DNA from 4 places in the Kitasatospora sp. NPDC056783 genome. Region 3 is predicted to be linked to each of the others. Evidence: riboswitches for the same ligand, from Rfam matches in the RefSeq annotation. Region 3 holds a riboswitch; each other region holds the start of a gene.
The links. Region 3 has a riboswitch for cobalamin ahead of ACFRMQ_RS17865 (cobalamin biosynthesis protein). Riboswitches for the same ligand answer to the same signal wherever they lie in the genome.
Positions count from the first base shown of each region.

Region 1: another riboswitch for cobalamin. It lies ahead of ACFRMQ_RS10215 (ribonucleoside-diphosphate reductase subunit alpha); the one in region 3 lies ahead of ACFRMQ_RS17865 (cobalamin biosynthesis protein).
Region 2: another riboswitch for cobalamin. It lies ahead of ACFRMQ_RS37430 (acyl-CoA thioesterase); the one in region 3 lies ahead of ACFRMQ_RS17865 (cobalamin biosynthesis protein).
Region 4: another riboswitch for cobalamin. It lies ahead of ACFRMQ_RS09695 (prenyltransferase/squalene oxidase repeat-containing protein); the one in region 3 lies ahead of ACFRMQ_RS17865 (cobalamin biosynthesis protein).

Region 1 covers NZ_JBHUAF010000046.1:5,767-10,810, forward strand. Annotated here, with positions in the region: gene ACFRMQ_RS10210 (ribonucleotide-diphosphate reductase subunit beta) at 1-74, opposite strand, end outside; gene ACFRMQ_RS10215 (ribonucleoside-diphosphate reductase subunit alpha) at 74-2,497, opposite strand; cobalamin riboswitch at 2,691-2,849, opposite strand; gene ACFRMQ_RS10220 (ArnT family glycosyltransferase) at 2,896-5,044, opposite strand, start outside.
Region 2 covers NZ_JBHUAF010000482.1:290-5,333, forward strand. Annotated here, with positions in the region: partial or broken gene ACFRMQ_RS37420 (S1 family peptidase) at 1-476, opposite strand, end outside; gene cobF (precorrin-6A synthase (deacetylating)) at 654-1,412, opposite strand; cobalamin riboswitch at 1,564-1,737, shown strand; gene ACFRMQ_RS37430 (acyl-CoA thioesterase) at 1,931-2,368, shown strand; cobalamin riboswitch at 2,491-2,658, shown strand; gene metE (5-methyltetrahydropteroyltriglutamate--homocysteine S-methyltransferase) at 2,842-5,044, shown strand, end outside.
Region 3 covers NZ_JBHUAF010000108.1:15,998-21,041, reverse strand. Annotated here, with positions in the region: gene ACFRMQ_RS17870 (alpha/beta hydrolase family protein) at 621-1,727, opposite strand; cobalamin riboswitch at 2,057-2,190, shown strand; gene ACFRMQ_RS17865 (cobalamin biosynthesis protein) at 2,298-3,293, shown strand; gene ACFRMQ_RS17860 (cobyric acid synthase) at 3,290-4,828, shown strand; gene ACFRMQ_RS17855 (putative cobaltochelatase) at 4,893-5,044, shown strand, end outside.
Region 4 covers NZ_JBHUAF010000043.1:159-5,202, reverse strand. Annotated here, with positions in the region: gene ACFRMQ_RS09700 (hypothetical protein) at 1-413, opposite strand, end outside; gene ACFRMQ_RS09695 (prenyltransferase/squalene oxidase repeat-containing protein) at 410-3,196, opposite strand; cobalamin riboswitch at 3,300-3,431, opposite strand; cobalamin riboswitch at 3,522-3,598, shown strand; gene ACFRMQ_RS09690 (hypothetical protein) at 3,731-5,044, shown strand, end outside.

The DNA.
Region 1 (5,044 bases), on a different contig from region 3:
GACGGGTAGCGCATCGGGCGCAGGGTCAGCTCGAAGCCGGGGTCGAGCAGCATCTTCTGGCGGTCGTCGGACATTACTGGCAGGCCTCGCAGGACTCGGGGTTCTCCAGGGAGCAGGCGATGGCGGCTTCCTGCTCCGGGGTGAGGGAGGGGGTGTTCACGGGCACGGGCGCCGGCGCGGACGCGGCGGACGCGGCGCGGGCGGTGCCGGACGCGGCCTGGGCGATGCGGGTCGCCGGGCGCGAACGCAGGTAGTAGGTGGTCTTCAGACCGACCTTCCACGCGTAGGCGTACATCGAGCTGAGCTTGCCGATGGTCGGCGCCGCCATGAACAGGTTCAGGGACTGGCTCTGGTCCAGGTACGGCATGCGGGCCGCGGCCAGGTCGATCAGCGCGCGCTGGGGCAGCTCCCAGGCGGTGCGGTACAGCGAACGCACCCCTTCCGGCAGCCAGTTCAGGTCCTGGACGGAGCCGTTGGCGTCGCGCAGCGCGTCGCGGGTCTGCTGGTCCCAGACGCCGAGGTCCTTGAGCTCGCGCACCAGGTACGGGTTGACCTGGAGGAACTCGCCGGACAGCGTCTCGCGCTTGAACAGGTTGGACACCTGCGGCTCGATGCACTCGTACACGCCGGCGATGGACGCGATCGTCGCGGTCGGCGCGATGGCCAGCAGCAGCGAGTTGCGCAGGCCGGTGACGGCGATGCGGGCGCGCAGCGCGTCCCACTTCTCGCCCCACTGCGGCGCGGCCGTCGGGAAGTGGTCGATGTGCAGCTCGCCGCGGGCGGCGCGGGTCTCGCCGTACGCCTCGTGGCGGCCCAGCTGCTCGGCGAGGTCGGCGGAGCGCTCGTACGCGGTGAGCATGATGCGCTCGGCGATGAGCGTGGACAGCCGCGCGGCCTCGGCCGAGTCGAAGTCGATCCGCAGCTTGAAGAAGACGTCCTGGAGGCCCATCACGCCGAGGCCGACCGGCCGCCAGCGGGAGTTGGAGGTGCCGGCCTCGGTGGTCGGGTAGAAGTTGATGTCCACCACGCGGTCGAGGAAGGTGACGGCGGTGCGCACGGTGGCGTCCAGCCGCTCCCAGTCCATCGCGTTGATCAGGTCGTCGGCGGTGGCACCCGGGGCCACGTGGGCGCCGAGGTTGACCGAGCCCAGGTTGCAGACGGCGGTCTCGGAGTCGTCCGTGACCTCCAGGATCTCCGTGCACAGGTTGGAGGAGTGCACGGTGCGGCCCGGCAGCGCGGTCTGGTTGGCGGCGCGGTTGGAGGCGTCCTTGAAGGTCATCCAGCCGTTGCCGGTCTGCGCCAGGGTGCGCATCATGCGGGCGTACAGGGTCTGCGCCGGGATGGTGCGGACGGCCTTGCCGGCCAGCTCGGCCTTGCGGTAGGCCTCGTCGAAGTCGGCGCCCCACAGGTCGACCAGCTCGGGAACGTCGGCCGGGGAGAACAGCGACCAGTCCTCGTTGGCGTTCACGCGGCGCATGAACTCGTCCGGGATCCAGTGCGCCAGGTTGAGGTTGTGGGTGCGGCGGGCCTCTTCGCCGGTGTTGTCGCGGAGCTCCAGGAACTCCTCGATGTCGGCGTGCCAGGTCTCCAGGTAGACGCAGGCCGCGCCCTTGCGGCGGCCGCCCTGGTTGACGGCGGCGACCGAGGAGTCGAGGGTGCGCAGGAACGGCACGATGCCGTTGGACTTGCCGTTGGTGCCGCGGATCAGGCTGCCGCGCGAGCGGATGCGCGAGTAGGACAGGCCGATGCCGCCGGCGTGCTTGGAGAGGCGGGCGATCTGCGCGTAGCGGTTGTAGATCGAGTCCAGGTTGTCCAGCGGCGAGTCCAGCAGGTAGCAGCTGGACATCTGCGGGTGCCGGGTGCCGGAGTTGAAGAGCGTCGGCGAGGAGGTCAGGTACTCCAGGCGGCTCATCAGGCCGTACAGCTCGGCGACCTCGCGGACGGACTGCTCGGAGTCGCCGACCGCCAGGCCACAGGCGACGCGGAGCAGGAAGTGCTGCGGGGTCTCGATCACCTTGCGGGTGATCGGGTGGCGCAGCAGGTAGCGGGACTGCACGGTGCGCAGGCCGAAGTACTCGAAGCGGTCGTCGCCCGCGGTGTCGATCAGCGCGTCCAGGGCGGCGGCGTGCTTGGCGACGAAGTCCGCGGTGGTGTCGCCGATCAGGCCCTCGGCGTGGCCGACGGCGATCGAGGCGGAGAAGGAGACCGAGCCCTGGCTGTTCGCCTCGTCGACGATCTCCAGCGCGAGCAGGCGGGCGGCCAGCTTCGAGTACTGCGGGTCCTCGGCGATCATCGACGCGGCGGCGTCCACGGCCAGCCCGCGCAGCTCGGCGAAGTCCGAGCCGGCGTGGCGGCCGCGCAGCGCGGCGGCGGCGACGTGGCCGGGGTCGACCTCGGTGAGGTCGGTGCTGCGGTCGGTGAGCAGCCGCAGCAGGGCGCCGCCGGGGTCGGAGACCGTCGGGTCGGTGAAGGCGGTACCGGTGCCCTGGGTGGGCAGGGTGACTGAGGCGGCGGTGGTCAAGGCGCTCTCTCCTGGCGGCGATCGGCGGCGGTGATCGGGGGCCGCCGGGCCGATCGGGGCAGGGGAGCACGGCGCGAACGCAGACGGCGTCGCGCGACGGTGACTCCCCGGCCCGCCCGCGAGGCCCGGAGGTGTACTGCTCGTGCTGGCGCGCGGCCTCTGCGGGAGGGCCGTGGCGCAGGCCGTCGGCAGGTACTCGGACTCGCGGTACGGCTGCTCGAGCCGTCCGCACACCGCTGCGGGGCAGTCCCGGATTCGCACCGGGTTCCCCTGCATCGACAGCAGAAGCGAGCATACATGTAGTGCCGCCGGCTTGCGGCGGCACCATATGTTGTGCCTGTCGTGTCGCGGGTGTCGGTGGACCGGGTGGCCCGTCAGTGCTTCAGATAGACCTTGTACGTGCTCGAATCGCCGGTCGGGGAGGTGAACTGGGCGACCAGCCGGTAGTTCCCGGAGGCCGTCACGGCGTCGCTCAGGGCCCGGTCGGTGGCCTTCGGCGCGGTGCTGTCGAGGACGACCATGGTGAACCAGCCGTCGCGGATCGCGGCCACGCTGCCGTCGTCGCCGTGGTGCCGCACCCCGGCGGCGTCGCGGTACTCCGTGCCCGTGCGCGAGGAGATCCACTGCTCGGGCTTGGAGACGCCGCCGAGGTAGTACTCGGCGAGTCCGTCGACCTCGGTGAGGTAGCGGCCCTCGGGCTCGGTGTGGACCCTCAGGACGGCCGGCAGGCGGCCGGAGTCGGGGCCGTTCTGGTAGCGCAGGGCGGACTGCTCCAGGCCGAGGGCGAGCAGCGCGACCCAGACCAGGATGCCCAGCTGGGGGTGGCGGAAGTGGGCGCCGACCAGCCGGGTCAGGCCGACCCCGGCGAGCGGGGCGGCCAGCAGCATGCCGTAGGCGAGGTGGCGGAACAGCGCGCCGGAGGTGCCGGTCCACACGTGGGCGGCGGGGACCAGCAGGGCGGTGGCGGTCAGGACGGTGCCGAGCAGGGCGCGCCGGCCCCGGGTGGTGGGAACGGAGTCCTTCTCGGGCGCGTCGTGCTCGTTCATCTGCTCGCGGCGCGCGTAGGCGATGGTGCCGGCCACGGCGAGGACGGTGAACAGGCCGGCCCACTTGAGGGTGGAGAGCAGGATCGAGCCGGCCGAGCCGGCGGCGCCGCCCTGCGAGGGCGACCACCCGGCGAGCTTGCCGAGCGTGCCGCCCGGGAGCAGCAGGACGAGGGTGCCGGCGCCCGCCAGCAGCGCGCGCAGGGCGGCCGGCCCGGCCCGGTGGTACGGCCGGGCGCAGGCGAAGGCGAGGGCGACCAGGGCCGGGAGGGCGAAGGCCGCGGAGTAGGCGACGGCGCAGGCCAGGGCCGCGGGTGGGGCGGCGAGCAGGGCCAGGGCCGGATGGCGGCGGGCGGTGAACACCGTGGCCCAGGCGGAGAGGGCGACCAGGAGGACGGCGAGGGACTCGGGCGCGGCGTAGAAGCCGGTCACGACGGTGGACTGGAGGACGGCGTAGACGGCGATGGCGCAGATGGCCACCCGCTCGTTGAACAGCCGCCGGGTCAGCGAGTACAGCAGCACCGTGGTGATCAGTGCGAAGCCGAGGCTGAGCAGCCGGGTGCCCCAGATGCCGTTGGCATCGGCGGCGGCGCCGGCCAGCGGCGGGTAGAGCCAGGGCGAGCCCTGCACCCGCTCGATCAGGTCGGTGGTGACCGGGGTGCCGTGCAGCAGGTGGTCGAGCTGCTGGCGGCCGGCGACCATGGTGGCGGCCTCGTCGGGGTGGGCGGCGGCCAGCAGGCGCAGCGAGAGCGCGGCCTGGACGGTCAGCACGGCGCCCAGCAGGCCGCGGGCGATCCAGCGCCGGCGCGGGCTGGTGCCCGGGTCCCAGCCGATCGCCGGGACCTCCGGGATGGTGTACGGGGCCAGCGGTATGCCGTCGGGGTTGTCGACGGCGCCGGTGGTGCGGTGGGGCTCGGCCTTGTCGGCGGTCTCGTCCGGGGCCTCGTGTGCGGTCTCGTGCGCGGCCTCGTTCACGGCGACGGCCGTGCGGCCCCGCTCGGTGAAGTCCGGTTCGGGCTCGGTCTGCTGGGCCTGGGCGGCGCGGCGGCGGGCGGCGCGGCCCTGGGCGACGGGCTCCTGGGCGACAGGGCCCGGATCGGGCGCGGCCACCGGGGCGACCGGGGCCACCGCGGCCATCGGGGCGGCCGGCTGCCGGGGCTCGGCGGACTCCGGTGCGGACTCCGGTGCGGACTCCGGCCGGGCTTCGGCCATCGCGGCCTGCGCGGCACGGCGGCGGGCGGCCCGGCCCTGTTCGACGAAGTCCGGCTGGGGTTCGGCCACCGGGTCGTGGGCGGCACGGCCCGGCGCGGCGAAGTCCGGTTCGGGCCCGGCCTGCCGGCCTTGCGCACCGAAGCCGGGCCCGGCCTGCTCGGCCTGCCGGCCCTGCGCGGCCCGACGGCGGGCCCGGCCCTGGGCGATGAGGTCCGGCTGGGGCTCGGCCGCCGGGTCGTGCGCCGCGCGGCCGGGCGGGACGGGCGAG
Region 2 (5,044 bases), on a different contig from region 3:
AGCAGCCGGGTCGGGGTGCCGGGGGCGCCGGGCCGCTCGGCGATGGGAACCGGCTGTTCCTTCACCGGGCGGTCAAGGCGGATCAGCGCGACGTCGTCCAGGTTCGGCCCGGCGCCCCCTCCCTGTCGGTAGCCGGGGTGGGTGAACGTGGCGGCGATGGCGCGGACGGTGCCGCCGGACTTGCGTTCGGAGCTGCCGATCCGGACGGTGCCGCCGGGCGTGACCAGGTTCGGGTCGACGCAGTGGGCCGCCGTCAGCACCCACTGGCGGTCGATCAACGAGGCGCCGCAGACGCCGTCGTCCAGGCCCGGGGCCGACACCGGGACCGAGGCCATGAACGGGTAGCGCCGCTCGGCGTCCGTCCCGTTGACGATCGCCCCGGCACTGCCCACCGTCGCGGCGGTGAGTCCTGCGGCGAGCACGGAGACGGCCGCGAAGCGGGCCGCGCGACGGCGAACGGGGTTCCGACTGAACATCAGACATCCTCCTTGGAACCGGAGTTTCCGGATGCCTTCAGCCTTCCCTTTCAAGATCCACCGGACTAACCGGGCAGCGGGTGCGAGGACGGTGGGGATATCCCCCGCAGGGCGCGGAGGATCGCCGGTCCGTCGTCGCGCCGGACGTCGTCGTCCGGCGCGGCGCGACGCGCCCGGTCAGTCCTCCGAGCGCCGGAGCAGGTAGGTGTCCATGATCCAGCCCTTGCGCTCGCGGGCCCGCTCGCGCAGCTCGCGGATCCGGGGGGCGGCCTCGGCGAGCGGCCCGGAGACCAGCACCTCGTCGGGGGTGCCGAGGTAGGCGCCGTAGTGGATGTCCAGCCCCCGGGGGTCGATCTCGGTGAAGGCGGCCCGGCCGTCGAGCATCACCACCACGTCGTCCACCCCCTCGGGGAACCCCTCGGCCAGGCGGCGCCCGGTGGTGATCTGCACCGGGCGGCCGACCCTGGTCAGCGTGGTGCGGTGCCGGGCGGCGAGTGCGGAGACGCTGCTGATGCCCGGGATCACCTCGTACTCGAACGGCGCCCCGCCGCGGGTCGACACGTCCTCCACCACCGCGATGACGCTGTCGTAGAGGGCCGGATCGCCCCAGACCAGGAACGCGCCGCGCTCGTCCGGGCCGAGGTGCTCGGCGATCAGCCGCTCGACCAGATCGGCGCGGCGCACCCGCCAGTCGTCCACGGCGGCCGCGTACGCGGGGGTGGTGCGGTCCCGCTCCGCGTCCGGCACCTCGACCACGCGGTGCCCCGTCCGGCCGTGGTCGGCCAGCATCCGGCGGCGCAGCCGGATCAGGTCCTGTCGTTCCTCGCTCTTGTCGAGGATGAAGAAGACATCGGTGCGACCGAGCGCCTTGACCGCTTGCAGGGTGAGGTGGTCGGGGTCGCCCGCGCCGATGCCGATGACGTAGATGTGCCGCATGCGGCACATTCTGCCGTTCTTCCCGGCGTACCGGCCCGGGGGTCGTGCGTGGACCGACCGAAGAGGTGGGCGGTGGCCGTGAGCTGCGCGGATGGACGTAAGCTGGCGGGGCAGCTGGTTCGCCCCGCCCGCCAGGCGGGGCGTTGTCACGAGGGAACCCGGTGACGCCTTTCAACTGGCCAGTCCGGGACCGCCCCGCAGCGGTGAGCGGGAGCGACCGCCGTCCTGTGCGCAGGGCCCGGCAACGGAGCCGGGACGCGACGGCCGGTAGGCGTCCACCCCTGGTTCCGGACCGGGGAGGGCGTGCCCGCGAGTCCGAAGACCTGCCGCTGCCCGCGTGCCGTGGTGGCCCGCGGTCCCACCACGACCCCGAGGCGGGCCGGCGGTGCGGGTGGGCCGTATACGGACGGCTCCCCGCCCCTTCGCATGCCCGGGGCGCGCGACCTCATGAAGGAGAGTTCCGTGCAGCGGAACGCCGACCACGATTCCCGCGACGCCAGGACGGGCGGGCCGTCGCTGTGACCAGTCCCTCCGTCCTCTCCCGCACCCCGGCCGACTCGGCGGTCACCCTCGCCCACATCATGAGCGACCACGACACCAACCTCTACGGGACGGTGCACGGTGGCGTGATGATGAAGCTGATCGACGACGCGGCCGCCGCCGCCGCGGGCCGGCACGCCGGCGTTCCCGCGGTCACCGTCTCGGTCCGGGAGATGTCGTTCCTGGCGCCCGTCAAGGCGGGGGACCTCCTCACCGTTCGCGCCCGGGTCGGCCGCGCCGGGCGGACGTCGATGGACGTGTCGGTGGTGGTGACCTCGGAGCGGTGGAACCTCGCCGGGCCCGTCACCAGGGTCGCGACGGCGCAGCTGGTCTTCGTGGCCGTCGACTCGGAGGGCAAGCCCCACCCGGTGCCGGAGCTGGACCCGGAGGGCGAGGCCGACCAGCCGCTCGGGTAGCCGCTCGCGGCCGCGACGTCTCACCACGCGGACGCCTTTCGAGATTTCCGCCCCGGAGGAGGCGTTCTGCCCCTAGGCTGGCGGCGCAGCTGGTTCGCCCCGTCCGCCAGGCGGGGCGTCGCAAGAGGGAACCCGGTGACGCCTTTCGACTGGCCAGTCCGGGACTGCCCCGCAGCGGTGAGTGGGAACGACCGCCGTCATACGCACTGGACCCGGGACGGGTCTGGGAAGCGACGGCCAGTAGGTGTCCGCCTTTCACGGGGTGGACGTGCCCGCGAGTCCGAAGACCTGCCACTGCCCGTGCGCGACCGTTCGCGCGCGGCCATCCGGTGACCTCGTGGGCGGGTCGGCGACCATACCAGGCGGATCAGGCCCGTACGTTCTCGTGACGGCCGCCGCCGGGTTCGTCATCCCTTCGCGTCCTCGTGCCGTCACCGGGCACTTGAGGATTCAGGCTCGCGAAGGAGAGTCCCTTGACAGCGCAGTCCACAGCCATGGCGTCCACGGCCACCGTGTACGGCTACCCCCGGCAGGGTCGTGACCGGGAACTGAAGAAGGCGATCGAGGGGTACTGGAAGGGCGCGGTCACGGCCGGGGCGCTGCTGGCGGCCGCCGCCGAGCTGCGCCGGACGAACTGGGCGCAGCTCGCCGAGGCGGGGGTGGCGGAGGTGCCGACCGGGGACTTCTCGCTCTACGACCACGTGCTGGACACCACCGTGGCGGTCGGCGCGATCCCCGCGCGGCACCGGGAGGCGGTCGACGCCGACCCGCTGGACGGGTACTTCGCGATGGCGCGCGGCAACCAGGACGTCGCCCCGCTGGAGATGACCAAGTGGTTCGACACCAACTACCACTACCTGGTGCCGGAGTTGGGCCCGGACACGGTGTTCGTCGCGAACCCGGCCAAGGCGGTCGCGGAGTTCGCGGAGGCCCTCGCGCTCGGCCACACCGCCCGGCCGGTGCTGGTCGGCCCGGTGACCTACCTGCTGCTGGCCAAGCCGGCCCCCGGGGTGGCGGCCGACTTCCAGCCGATCACCCTGCTGGACCGGCTGCTGCCGGTCTACGCGGAACTGCTCGCGGCGCTGAAGGACGCCGGCGCCGAGTGGACGCAGTTGGACGAGCCCGCGCTGGTGCAGGACCGCGCCCCGGCGGAGCTGAACGCCGCCGCCCGCGCCTACCGTGAGCTGGGCGCCCTCACCGGGCGGCCCAAGCTGCTGGTCGCGAGCTACTTCGACCGGCTCGGCGAGGCGCTGACGGTGCTGGCCAAGTCCCCGGTCGAGGGCCTGGCGCTGGACTTCACCGGCCCCGCCGCGGCGAACCTGGAAGACCTCGCCGCGGCGGGCGGGCTGCCCGGCAAGCGGCTGGTGGCGGGGGTGATCGACGGACGCAACGTCTGGATCAACGACCTGGAGAAGTCCCTCGCGACCCTGGCCACCCTGCTGGGCCTCGCGGACACCGTCGACGTGGCGCCGTCCTGCTCGCTGCTGCACGTGCCGATCGACGCCGCCGCCGAGCGCGACATCGACCCGCAGATCGCCCGCTGGCTGGCCTTCGCCAAGCAGAAGGCACGCGAGGCCGCCCTGCTCTCCCGGGCCCTGCGCGAGGGCACCGGCGCCGTCACGGCCGAGCTCGCCGCCAACCGCGCCGACCTCGCCTCCCGCGCCAACTCCCCGATCACCCGCGACCCGGCGGTGCGCGCCCGGGCCGCCGCCGTCACGGCCGACGACGCCCGCCGCGCCCAGCCCTACCCGCGGCGCGCCGAGGCCCAGCACGCCCGGCTCGGCCTGCCGCTGCTGCCGACCACCACCATCGGCTCCTTCCCGCAGACCACCGAACTGCGCACCGCTCGCGCCGACTTGACGGCCGGACGGATCGACGCGGCAGCCTACCGGGAACGGATGGAGGCCGAGGTCCGCGAGGTCATCGCCTACCAGGAGAAGACCGGACTGGACGTCCTGGTGCACGGCGAGCCCGAGCGCAACGACATGGTCCAGTACTTCGCCGAGCAGCTCACCGGCTACCTGGCCACCCGGCACGGCTGGGTCCAGTCCTACGGCACCCGCTACGTCCGCCCGCCGGTCCTGGCCGGCGACATCTCCCGCCCGCACCCGATGACCACCGAGTGGTTCGGCTACGCGCAGGGCCTGACCCGGCGCCCGGTCAAGGGCATGCTCACCGGCCCGGTCACCATGCTCGCCTGGTCCTTCGTGCGCGACGACCAGCCGTCCGCCGACACCGCCCGGCAGGTCGCCCTCGCCCTGCGCGACGAAGTCACCGACCTGGAGGCGGCGGGAGCGGCCGTCATCCAGGTCGACGAGCCGGCCCTGCGCGAAACCCTCCCGCTGCGCGCCGCCGCCCGCCCGGCCTACCTGGACTGGGCCACCGAGGCCTTCCGGCTGGCCACCTCGGGCGTGCGGGCGGACACCCAGATCCACACCCACATGTGCTACGCCGAGTTCGGCGCCGTCATGACGGCGATCGACGAGCTCGACGCGGACGTCATCTCCTTGGAGGCGACCCGCTCGCACATGGAGGTGGCCGGTGAACTCGCCGGGGCCGGCTACCCGCGCGAGGTGGGCCCGGGTGTCTGGGACATCCACTCCCCGCGCGTGCCCAGCACCGAGGAGGCGGTCACGCTGCTGCGCGCGGGCCTGGCCGCGATCCCGGCCGAGCGGC
Region 3 (5,044 bases):
GTTGGGCCGTTCCGGGGAGACGGGTCACCGTCGCACCGGTACCGATCGTCGGCGGGAGCGGGGCATCACGGTCGCGCGGGTTCCGAGACGTCACGTCGAGCAGTCTTCCCCTTGTACCGGCCTTCTGTCACATCCGGTTGTCCGTACGACCGGGCGACCGGCGGCGGCACCTCCGCAAGATCGGGCAACAACGGCAAACCGCCTGGCCGGAAACATGTGACCTGAGCATGCCACTTCGAATACTCCGGTTGCCGGGAATGCTCGATCGGTCACGTTGCGTAGGGGTGGGGGCGTCGTCGCAGGGCACATTTTTGCCCCTGGTGGCCGGGTGGTTGGCCTCCGGGAAATCCGCTCCGCTGACTCCCGGCGGGGCTGTCCAGCCCGAATCCGGACGGATGCCGGGTGGACCAGGGAGGTCTTTCCACGCGAAAAGTCGGCGGGTCCGACTTCTCGCGTCCGCCGGACGAAATGGGGAAACGTTCACGCACGGACGGGGGAAGTCCGCCGGAATGACCGGCGGGGCCCGGTCGAAAGCGCTCTCACCGCAGGGGGGCCGGACACGTCCCCAAGGACACGCCTCGAAGAACACCCCTCGAAGGACGGGTCCCGAAGGACATGCCTCAAAGCAGCGGCGTGAGCCAACGGCGGAGGAGTTCGGTGTAGTGGTCGGGGGCGGTATTCCAGAGGGTGGCGTGGTCGGCGCCGGGAAAGGGCCGGAGGCTGACCACGTCGTGGCGGACGGCCGCCAGCTTCTCGGCGGTGCGGAAGGGCGCGATCCGGTCCTCGGGGCTGTGCAGCAGCAGCGTGGGGACGCGCAGGTCGGTGCCGTCGGCGAGGCGTCCGAAGTCGGCGAGGTCGACGCCGGTGCGTCCCTCGGCCGCGAGGGCGCCGAGTTCGGCGGCGACGCCCCCGAAGCCGGCCCGGGCGGCGTCCCGGCGGGCCGAGGCCGGGAGGTCGAGCACCGGGGAGTCGAGGACCAGGCCGCGGATGGCGTGCGACCAGGCCGAGCGGGCCGCCGTCTGGAGGACCGTGGTGGCCCCCAGGGACCAGCCGTAGAGGATCACCTTGCCCGCACCGCTGTCCAGCGCCAGCCGCACGGCCGACTCGATGTCGCGCCACTCGGTCTCGCCGAAGTGGCTCAGCCCGTCCGGGGAGGCGGGGGCACCGCGGTCGCCGCGGTAGGTGACGGACAGGACGGGCAGACCGAGCCGGTGGAGGACGGGCAGCACCGGGAGGGTCTGTCCGCGGTCGGCCTCGGGACCGTGCACCAGGATCACCCAGGTGCCGCGCTTGCCGTCGAGCCGCCAGGCGGGCAGGGCGCCGAGCTCGCCGTCGGCGGCGGTGTCGGTGAAGGCGAGGCCGAGTGCCTCGGTCGGGTCGCCGAGCAGGACCCGGGGCGTGAAGCGGACCTCCGTGCCGGGGGTGAGGGTGCCGCGGTCGGCGCGGACCAGCCGACGGGTGACGCCCTGTTCGTCGCTGTGCAGGATCTCCTCGACGACCGCGTGTCCGCCGTCCCCCCACTCGATCGCCCAGCGGCCGCGGCGCAGGCTCTCCGGGCCGCGGGTGAAGGTGATCCGGCCGGGGGCCAGGTTCCGGACCAGGACCGGGCCGGACTCCCGGAGGGCGGTCACCGGACGGACCATTCGCTCGGAGGCCCGACGACCGACCACCAGCACGGCTGCCCCGACCGCGGCGGCCGCCACGACGGCGGCGGTTCCCCAACGCATCTCGCTCCCCTGTTCTTCCGCTCTGCTCCGTCGCTCACGGATCTGTCGCTCGCGTGCCCACGGATCTGTCGCTCACGCACCGGACGGTGTTCGTGCCCCAGTTCACCGGCACACCGCCCACCCGGCCACCGGACTGAGCCGTTCGGGTCACGCGGGCGCGGCGACCGCACGGCCGACGGGTGCCGGGAGGAGGCCACCGGGACGACGGGTGCGGTGGCGGCGATCCCACAGGTCGTCAGCCGGGCCCGCGTGTGACCAACCCCTCTGTGACCTCGGTTGACTCCCGGTTCGGCCCCGTGATGGGATCCTGAGGCCAAACGGAGGCATGGAGAGGAAGCCGGTGGAAGTCCGGCGCGGTCCCGCCACTGTCACCGGGGAGCACGCTCGGAACATCGCCACGGCGGGCCGTCGAAGGCCGCTGGAAGGCTCCGGGGGTGCGTCCGACCCGGAAGCCAGGAGACTCTCGCCCCCGTCACGTCGATCCAGGGCGCGGACCCTGAGTGAGGACACGCACGCGATGCAGGCTGCCCCGCCCTGCCGGACCCCGAGCCGCCTTCCGCCGTGCGGCCGATGACCCCCGCGACGCCGCGGGCGTCCACCACGCGTCCGCTGACCCGCGCCGCCGCCTTCGCGCTCGGCGCCGCCGCGGGCTACGCCGCCGACGCCCGCTTCGGCGACCCGCGCCGGGGCCACCCGGTGGCCGCCTTCGGCACCGCCGCGACCCGGCTGGAGCGGCGGCTGTGGCGTGACGACCGGACCGCCGGAGCCGGGTACACGGCGCTGTGCGTGGGAGCCGTCGCGGCTGGCGCACTCGCCCTTGACCGCACGGTGGGCCGGCGCCCGCTGGGCCGGGCGGCGCTGGCGGCGGCCGCGACCTGGACGGTGCTCGGCGGCACCTCGCTGACCCGGGAGGCTCGCGCCATCGGCCGCTCGCTGGCCGCGGGCGACCTCACGGCCGCCCGGGAGCGGCTGCCCCACCTGTGCGGACGGGACCCGAGCGCGCTGGACGGACAGCAGATCGCGAGGGCCGTGGTCGAGTCGGTGGCCGAGAACACCGCCGACGCCGTGGTGAACGCGCTGACCTGGGGCGCCCTGGCCGGCACGCCCGGGCTGCTGGCCTTCCGCGCCGTGAACACCCTGGACGCCATGGTCGGCCACCGCTCGCCGCGCTACGCCCGCTTCGGCTGGGCCTCGGCCCGGCTGGACGACCTGGCGGGCTGGCCGGGCGCCCGGCTGACGGCACTGCTGACGGTGGCCGCCGCGCCCGAGCCCCGGACGGCCTGGCGGGTCTGGCGGCGGGACGGCTCGGCGCACCCCAGCCCGAACGCGGGCCAGGCGGAGGCGGCGTTCGCCGGCGCGGTGGGCGTCCGGCTGGGCGGGACCCTCCGGTACGGCGAGAGGGTGGAGCACCGGCCGGTCCTGGGCGAGGAGTTGCGGCCGGTGACGGTGGACGACATCGAGCGCGCCTGCGCGCTCTCCCGGCGGGTGGGCTCGCTGGCGCTGGGTACCACGGTCGCGGGGCACGTGCTGCTGCGCGCGCTCCTGGGGAAGAGGGGAAGGGCATGACGAACGCGCTGCTGGTCGCGGGGACGACCTCGGACGCGGGCAAGAGCGTGGTGACGGCCGGGATCTGCCGTTGGCTCGCCCGCCAGGGCGTGCGGGTCGCGCCGTTCAAGGCGCAGAACATGTCGCTCAACTCCTTCGTCACCGCCGACGGCGCGGAGATCGGCCGCGCCCAGGCGATGCAGGCGCAGGCCGCCCGGGTGGAACCGGAGGCGGCGATGAACCCGGTGCTGCTCAAGCCGGGCGCGGACGGCCGCAGCCAGGTCGTGCTGCTGGGCAGGCCGGTCGCCGAGGTGGGCGCGCTGGACTACCGCGAACGCAAGCCCGTCCTGCTGGAGCGCGCCCTGGAGTGCCTGGCCGACCTGCGCCGCCGCTTCGACGTGGTGGTCTGCGAGGGCGCGGGCTCGCCGGCCGAGATCAACCTGCGCGACCACGACATCGCCAACATGGGTCTGGCCACCGCCGCCGCCCTGCCGGTGGTGGTGGTCGGGGACATCGACCGCGGCGGGGTCTTCGCGGCGATGTACGGGACGCTGGCGCTGCTGTCCGCCGAGGACCAGCGGCACGTGGCGGGCTGGTTCGTCAACAAGTTCCGCGGCGACGCGCGGCTGCTCGCGCCCGGACTGGAGATGCTGCGCGAGCTGACCGGCCGTCCGGTGCTGGGCACGCTGCCGATGCTGCCCGGGCTCTGGCTGGACGCCGAGGACTCGCTGGACCTGTCCACCGTGGTCGACCGGACGGACGGTCGCGGACCGCTCGGCGCGGACGTGCTGCGGGTGACGGTGGTGCGCTTCCCGCGGCTGTCCAACTTCACCGACCTGGACGCGCTCGCCCAGGAGCCCGGCGTGCTGGTGCGCTGGGCGACCAGGCCGGAGGAGCTGGCCGACGCCGACCTGGTGGTGCTGCCCGGCACCCGGGCCACCGTCGCGGACCTCGCGTGGCTGCGCGAGCGCGGCCTGGAGCCGGCCCTGCGGGCGCGGGCGGCGGCCGGGCTGCCGGTCCTCGGCGTCTGCGGCGGCTACCAGATGCTGGCGCACTCGATCGTGGACGAGGTCGAGTCGAAGGCGGGCGCGGTCGAGGGGCTCGCGCTGCTGCCGACCCGGGTCCGGTTCGGCGTGGAGAAGGTGCTGGCCCGGCCGGTCGGCGAGGCGTTCGGACAGCGCGTCGAGGGCTACGAGATCCACCACGGGGTGGTGGCGGTCGACGGCGGCGAGGGGTTCTTCTCCGATGGCGCGGGGCGGAACCTGGACGGCTGCCGGCTGGGCGCGGTGTGGGGCACCACCTGGCACGGCGCGCTGGAGAACGACGGGTTCCGGCGCGAACTCCTGCGCGAGGTGGCCGAGGCCGCCGGTCGGGCGTTCGTGCCCGCACCGGACACCTCCTTCGCCGCCGCGCGCGAGGCCCGGCTGGACCGGCTGGGCGACCTGATCGAGGAGCACGCCGACACGGACGCGCTGTGGAAGCTGATCGAGGGCGGGGTGCCGGCGGCCGGATCGCTGCCGTTCGTCCCGCCCGGGACCGCCGGGAGTGACGCATGAACCGGGTTGGGCCGCGGGAGCGGGTACGACCGCAGGACCGGACACGACAGGAGTGGGGTACGGCATGAGTGACGTCCGCTATCCGTTCACCGCGGTCGTCGGCATGGCCGACCTGCGGCTCGGACTGCTGCTGAACGCGGTCTCCCCGGCCGTGGGCGGCGTGCTGGTGCGCGGCGAGAAGGGCACCGCGAAGTCGACCATGGTGCGCGCGCTGGC
Region 4 (5,044 bases), on a different contig from region 3:
TTCTGGCCCGGATCGGCGTGCCAGTACGACCAGTACGCGGTGGCCGGAGGCGTCAGGACGCACTTCTCCTGCTCCGGGGTCGGGTACTGCTTGCCGCCCTGGAAGCCGCTGTAGCCGATCCGGCAGATGAACGCCGGGCCGTCGTGCCCGGTGCCGGTGGTCTTCCAGCCGCCCTGGTTGAGCAGGGTGTACCCGGTGGTGGGGGTGGTCCCGCAGGAACGCAGCAGCGGCCCGCCCCACTTGCCGAAGTCCACGGCGAGTACGACCCCGGAGGTGGTGGTGCACTGATCGATCGGCAGTGGCGCCGCGGTGGCCGGGGCCGCGCCCACGGCGACGCCGCCGAACGCGAGCGCGGAGGTCAGCACCGCCGCCCCGGACAGCCGCGCGAGCCGCTCACCGGGTCCCCGGCTCACCGGTGACGCCCCGGGGCGGCCGCGGTGCGGCGACGGGCGACGATGACGGCTGCGGCGCCGAGCGCGGTCAGCACACCGGCACCCGCCGTCAGCGCCAGTGCCTGGGTTCCGGTACCGGCCAGGTCGCCCGAACCGGTCCGCGCCGGTACGCCCCCGGCTGTAGCGACACCGCCACCCGTCGGGGCGTCGATGCCACCGGACGACGGGGTGTCGGTGGCCTGGGCCGGCGCGGTCGTGCCGGGCGAGCCCGTCGGGGTGGTGGTCGGCGTCCCGGTGGGCGTCGTCGTGCCTCCGAGGTCGCGGGACAGCGTGCCGAAGGAGATGCCGGTGGCACCGCCGAGCACCTGTGTGGACGCCCTGACGTCCGAACCCCGCTGCCCGGCGGACGCGACGTTGAACCCTCCGTCGCCGTTCTGCTGCCCGGCGAGGAAGTCGAGCGCCTTGGCGATCTGTTCACCGTAGGCGGCCTTGCGCAGCGTCATGCCCTGGACGGCCAGCGCGGCCGAGTTGGTGGAGTCGCCGGCCGCACCGGGGAAGCCGCCGTCGGGCAGTTGCCGCGAGGCGAGCCAGCCGAGTCCCTTGTCGACCGCCTGGGCGGCCTCGTCCCCGGGGACGAGGGCGAGAGCCATGACGGCGATCGCCGTGCTGTCCACGTCGGAGTCGCCGGTGGCGGGGATCAGGCTCGGCCAGGAGCCGTCCGGGTGCTGGAGGCCCTTCAGGTAGCCGATCGCGGGAGCCGCGCTGGTCGTCTCCCCGGCCCGGAGCTGGGCCATGACGGCGAGCGCCTGGGAGAACACCGAGGTGGCGTAGGTGTAGTTGCCCGGGGCGGCGCAGCCGGTGGTCGCGTCGGCCTTGGTGCACACCATCGCGGCGAGCGCGGCGATCAGGTCGTGGCCGCCGAAGGCGCGCGGGTCGCGGCCGACGACCTCGGCGAGCAGCGCCTCCTTCCCGATGGACCCGCCGCCGGCGTACTCGGTGCCGATCGCGGTCCAGTCGTTGACGGTGCGTTCGCTCGCGTCCTTGCCCCGCTGGTCCAGGAAGTCGACGATCCCGCGCAGCGCGGCGTCGTCGGTGCCGGTGGCGGCGAGGGCGTAGGCGCCGTCGAGGGTGAGGCCGAAGTCGGCGAAGGCCGGGAACCCCTCGTAGTAGTGACCGTCGATCAGGCGGGACGGGTCGGTGAGGTAGGCGCCGCCCTTGGCCGCGTCGGGCTTCCTCCCCGCCGGCGGGGTCGGCGTGGAAGTCGCGCCGTTCGGATCGTGCCAGACGCTGGTGAGGTCGGTGCCGGTCAGGGCCAGGACGGCCTGCTCGGTGGCGGCGGCGTCCGGGTCGGTGGTCGACGCGTCCGGGCCGAAGCCGCCGTCCTTGTCCTGGCGGGCGGCGAGCCAGGCGGTGGCGGCGGCCCTGCGGCCACCCTGGCCGGTGGCCCGGAAGGCCTGGGCGGCGCTCGCGGTGCTGATGGTGTCGCCGGGGGCGCCGACGTACGGGGGGAGGGAGCCGTCGGGCTGCTGGCTCGCCGCGAGCTGGTCGGCGGCCTTCTCGGCGGCCGCTTCGTAGCCGGGGGCCGTGCGCAGGGCGAGGACCGCGAGGCCGGTGGTGACCGGATCGGATTCGCAGTGCTCACCGGCGATGATCATCGATCCGGCCATCCCGCCGTCGGCGCACTGGAGCGTCGTGAACCGGGCGAGCGCCGGGGCGGGCGAAGCGACACCGGCGCGCTGGAGCGCGATGACGCCGAGGGACTGTGCCCAGGGCGAGGACGCGCCGAGGAAGTCCCCGGCGGCGGTGCACTTGCCGTTCTCTCCCGCCCCTGCGCAGACGTGGTCGGTGAGCACGGAGACCAGGTCCCGCCCGCCGAAGGTGCGGGGGTCGCGACCGGTGCTCTCGGCGACGAGGGCCAGGAGGGCGGCGGCCCGCGTGTCCGGTGTGCCGGTCGGCCCGTCGGGGCGCAGGAACGCGTCGGTATGGGCGTCGAGGAAGGCGACCACCTTGCGCAGCGCCGGGTCCTGCGTCCCCGCGGCGGCGAGCGCGATGGCCGTGAGAGCGGTCCGGGGGTAGTCCGGCCCCGGGGCGGCCCAGTTCTCCATGTGGTCGCCGCCGACGAGTTGACCGGCCAGCCAGGCCGTGGCGGCGGCCGGGTCACCGGTGGCGGAGGGCCCGGTGGGGCTCGCCGTCGGGGTCGGGGTCGCCGAGGGCGACGCGGAGGGCGAGGGGCCGCCGTTCTTGGCGCGGACGGAGTCCGGGGTGAAGCTCGGCGCCCCGCTGGTGCCACCGATGTCCGTGCCGCCGTAGACCCAGGCCTCGACCTCGCCGGGCTTGGGCTTCTGCGTGCCGGCGCCGAACCGGCTGTAGGACCAGGTCTGTTGGCCGGGTTCGGCGATCCAGTACGACCAGTACGCGGTGGCCTGCGGGGTGTTGACGCACGGCTCCTCGGCCGGTGTCGGGTACTGGACACCGCCGTTGAAGGTCCCGGTCCCGAGCCGGCAGATGAAGGCGGGCCCGTCGTGTTCGGTTCCGGCAGTGGTGAAACCGGCGTTGTGCAGGAGGTTCATGCCCGTCGTGGGGTGGGCGTCGCAGCCCCGGGCGACGCCGCCGCCCCAGTGGGTGAAGTCGACGGCGACGATCGCGCCCGTCGTCGCCGTGCACTCCTCGATCGGGTCGGCCGCCGCGGTTCCGGGGTGCCCGAGCAGGACCGTGCCGCAGGCGGCGACCGCGACGGTGCCGGCGATCACCAGGGAGGCGAGGTCCCGGTTTCTGTGACGTGTGCGATTGCTGCTGACCCTCACGACGGCTCCCTGGTCGGTCGACACGGGAGGCGACGGCGCAGCCCACGGCGCCCCGGGAAGGGGCTGCCAAGACCGCGTCGTAGTCCGCGACGACGCAAGTGCTCTGTGAACAGACCCCCGGTCCAGGCATTCCGGCTCACCCACCCTCAGGTGGGTCCACGGTTGCGGGTCAGCGCCGGAGTCGGACCGGCTTCCCCTGAATGCCGAGGGCAAAAAACCGGTTCATCAGACCACGCTGTCCGACAGGGAGTCAATGGGGCGTCAGGTCGCTCACATCACCTCGCCGGACGACGGAACCTGCGGTAGCGTCCGCTGTGGCCGAGTGGGGGAACCCGGTGCGAATCCGGGGCTGACGCGCAGCGGTGTGGGGTGGCGATCGTGCCGTCCCGAGCCCGAATGCCCGCCCGGCCGTGCACCATGGCGAAAGCCGGCCCACGCGATCCGGGCGGCGACCGCTCCGGCAGTCGCGTGCCCCGAGTGGACGCGGGAACTCCGGGGCAGGGTCGGCGCCCGCCACCCCAAGGAGCCTGTCCCGTGCCCCTCCTCACCCCGTCCCGCACCGCCTCGACGACCACCGTCGCGCTGGCGGCCGCTGCCCTGCTTCTCTCCGCCGTCCCCGCCCACGCGACGGCCACCCCGGCCCAGATAGCCACGTCCAAGAGCACCGGCGTCACGTACCTGAAGTCCCTCCAGGCCGCCGACGGCAGCTACGTCACCGGCGGCGGGCTCTCCAACGAGTGGGCCTTCAGCGCGCTCGCCGCCGCCGGAACGGCCGCCGCCGACGTCACCCCCGGCGGGGACACCGGCAAGAACGCCCGCCTCGTCTACCGCAACCAGCTCGCCGCCCCCGGCTGGCCCGGCACCTCGCCCGTGGCCACGGACTACGAGCGCGGCATCCTCAACGCCTACGCCGCGGGCATCGACCCCGCCCGCGTCGGCCCCGGCCGCAACCTCCTCGCCGACCTCTCCGCCTACTGGCAGACCACCGAACCCGGTTACTACGGCCCGTCCGCCAACTTCAACGGCACCGTCTTCGGTCTGCTCGCGCTGGCCGGGGCGAAGACCCAAGCCGGCGCCCAGCGCGCCCCGCAGCCCCTGCTCGATGTCTCCGTCACGGCGGTGCGCGCCAACCAGCACAACGACGGCGGCTGGAACTACGGCAAGGCCGCGGGCGACCCGACGGCGCTCGCCCAGGGCAGCGACATCGACATGACCGGCGCCGCCATGGCCTCCCTGTGCGCGGGCGGCGTGCCCAACACCGACTCGGCGATCGTCGCCGCCAAGAACTTCCTCAAGGGCAAGCTCGCCTCCTCCGGCGCCTTCAACGCCATGTTCGGCGTGAACACCGACTCCAACGGCTGGGCCGTGTCCGGCCTCAACGCCTGCGGCATCAACCCCCAAGGCACCGACTTCACCAGCGGCACCGGCAAGACCCCGGTCGACTTCCTCATCGCCCAGCAGTTCAAGCCCGGCGGCGGCTTCAAGTACCTGCCCACCGACACCAGCCCGTCGCCCTACGCCTCCGTCGACGGCCTGCGCGCCGTCGCCGGCGCCGGGTTCACCGCCACCCCGCCCGCACCGACCACCGCGGGAGAACCGGCCTGGGCCGCCACCACCGGCTTCACCGCCGGCACGGCCGCCCGGCTCTCCCTCGTCGTCGACGACGGCACCGGCGCCCTCAAGGTCTGTGCCGTCACCCTCACCCCGACCGGCACCACCACGACCCTCGGCGACGTCCTCGACGCGGCGGCCACCGCGACCCCGAGCGGCTGCGTCACCTCCGTCACCCCGTCCACCGGCGGTGGGACCGTCACCGCGCTCAACGGCACGGCCAACAGCGGCTCCTCC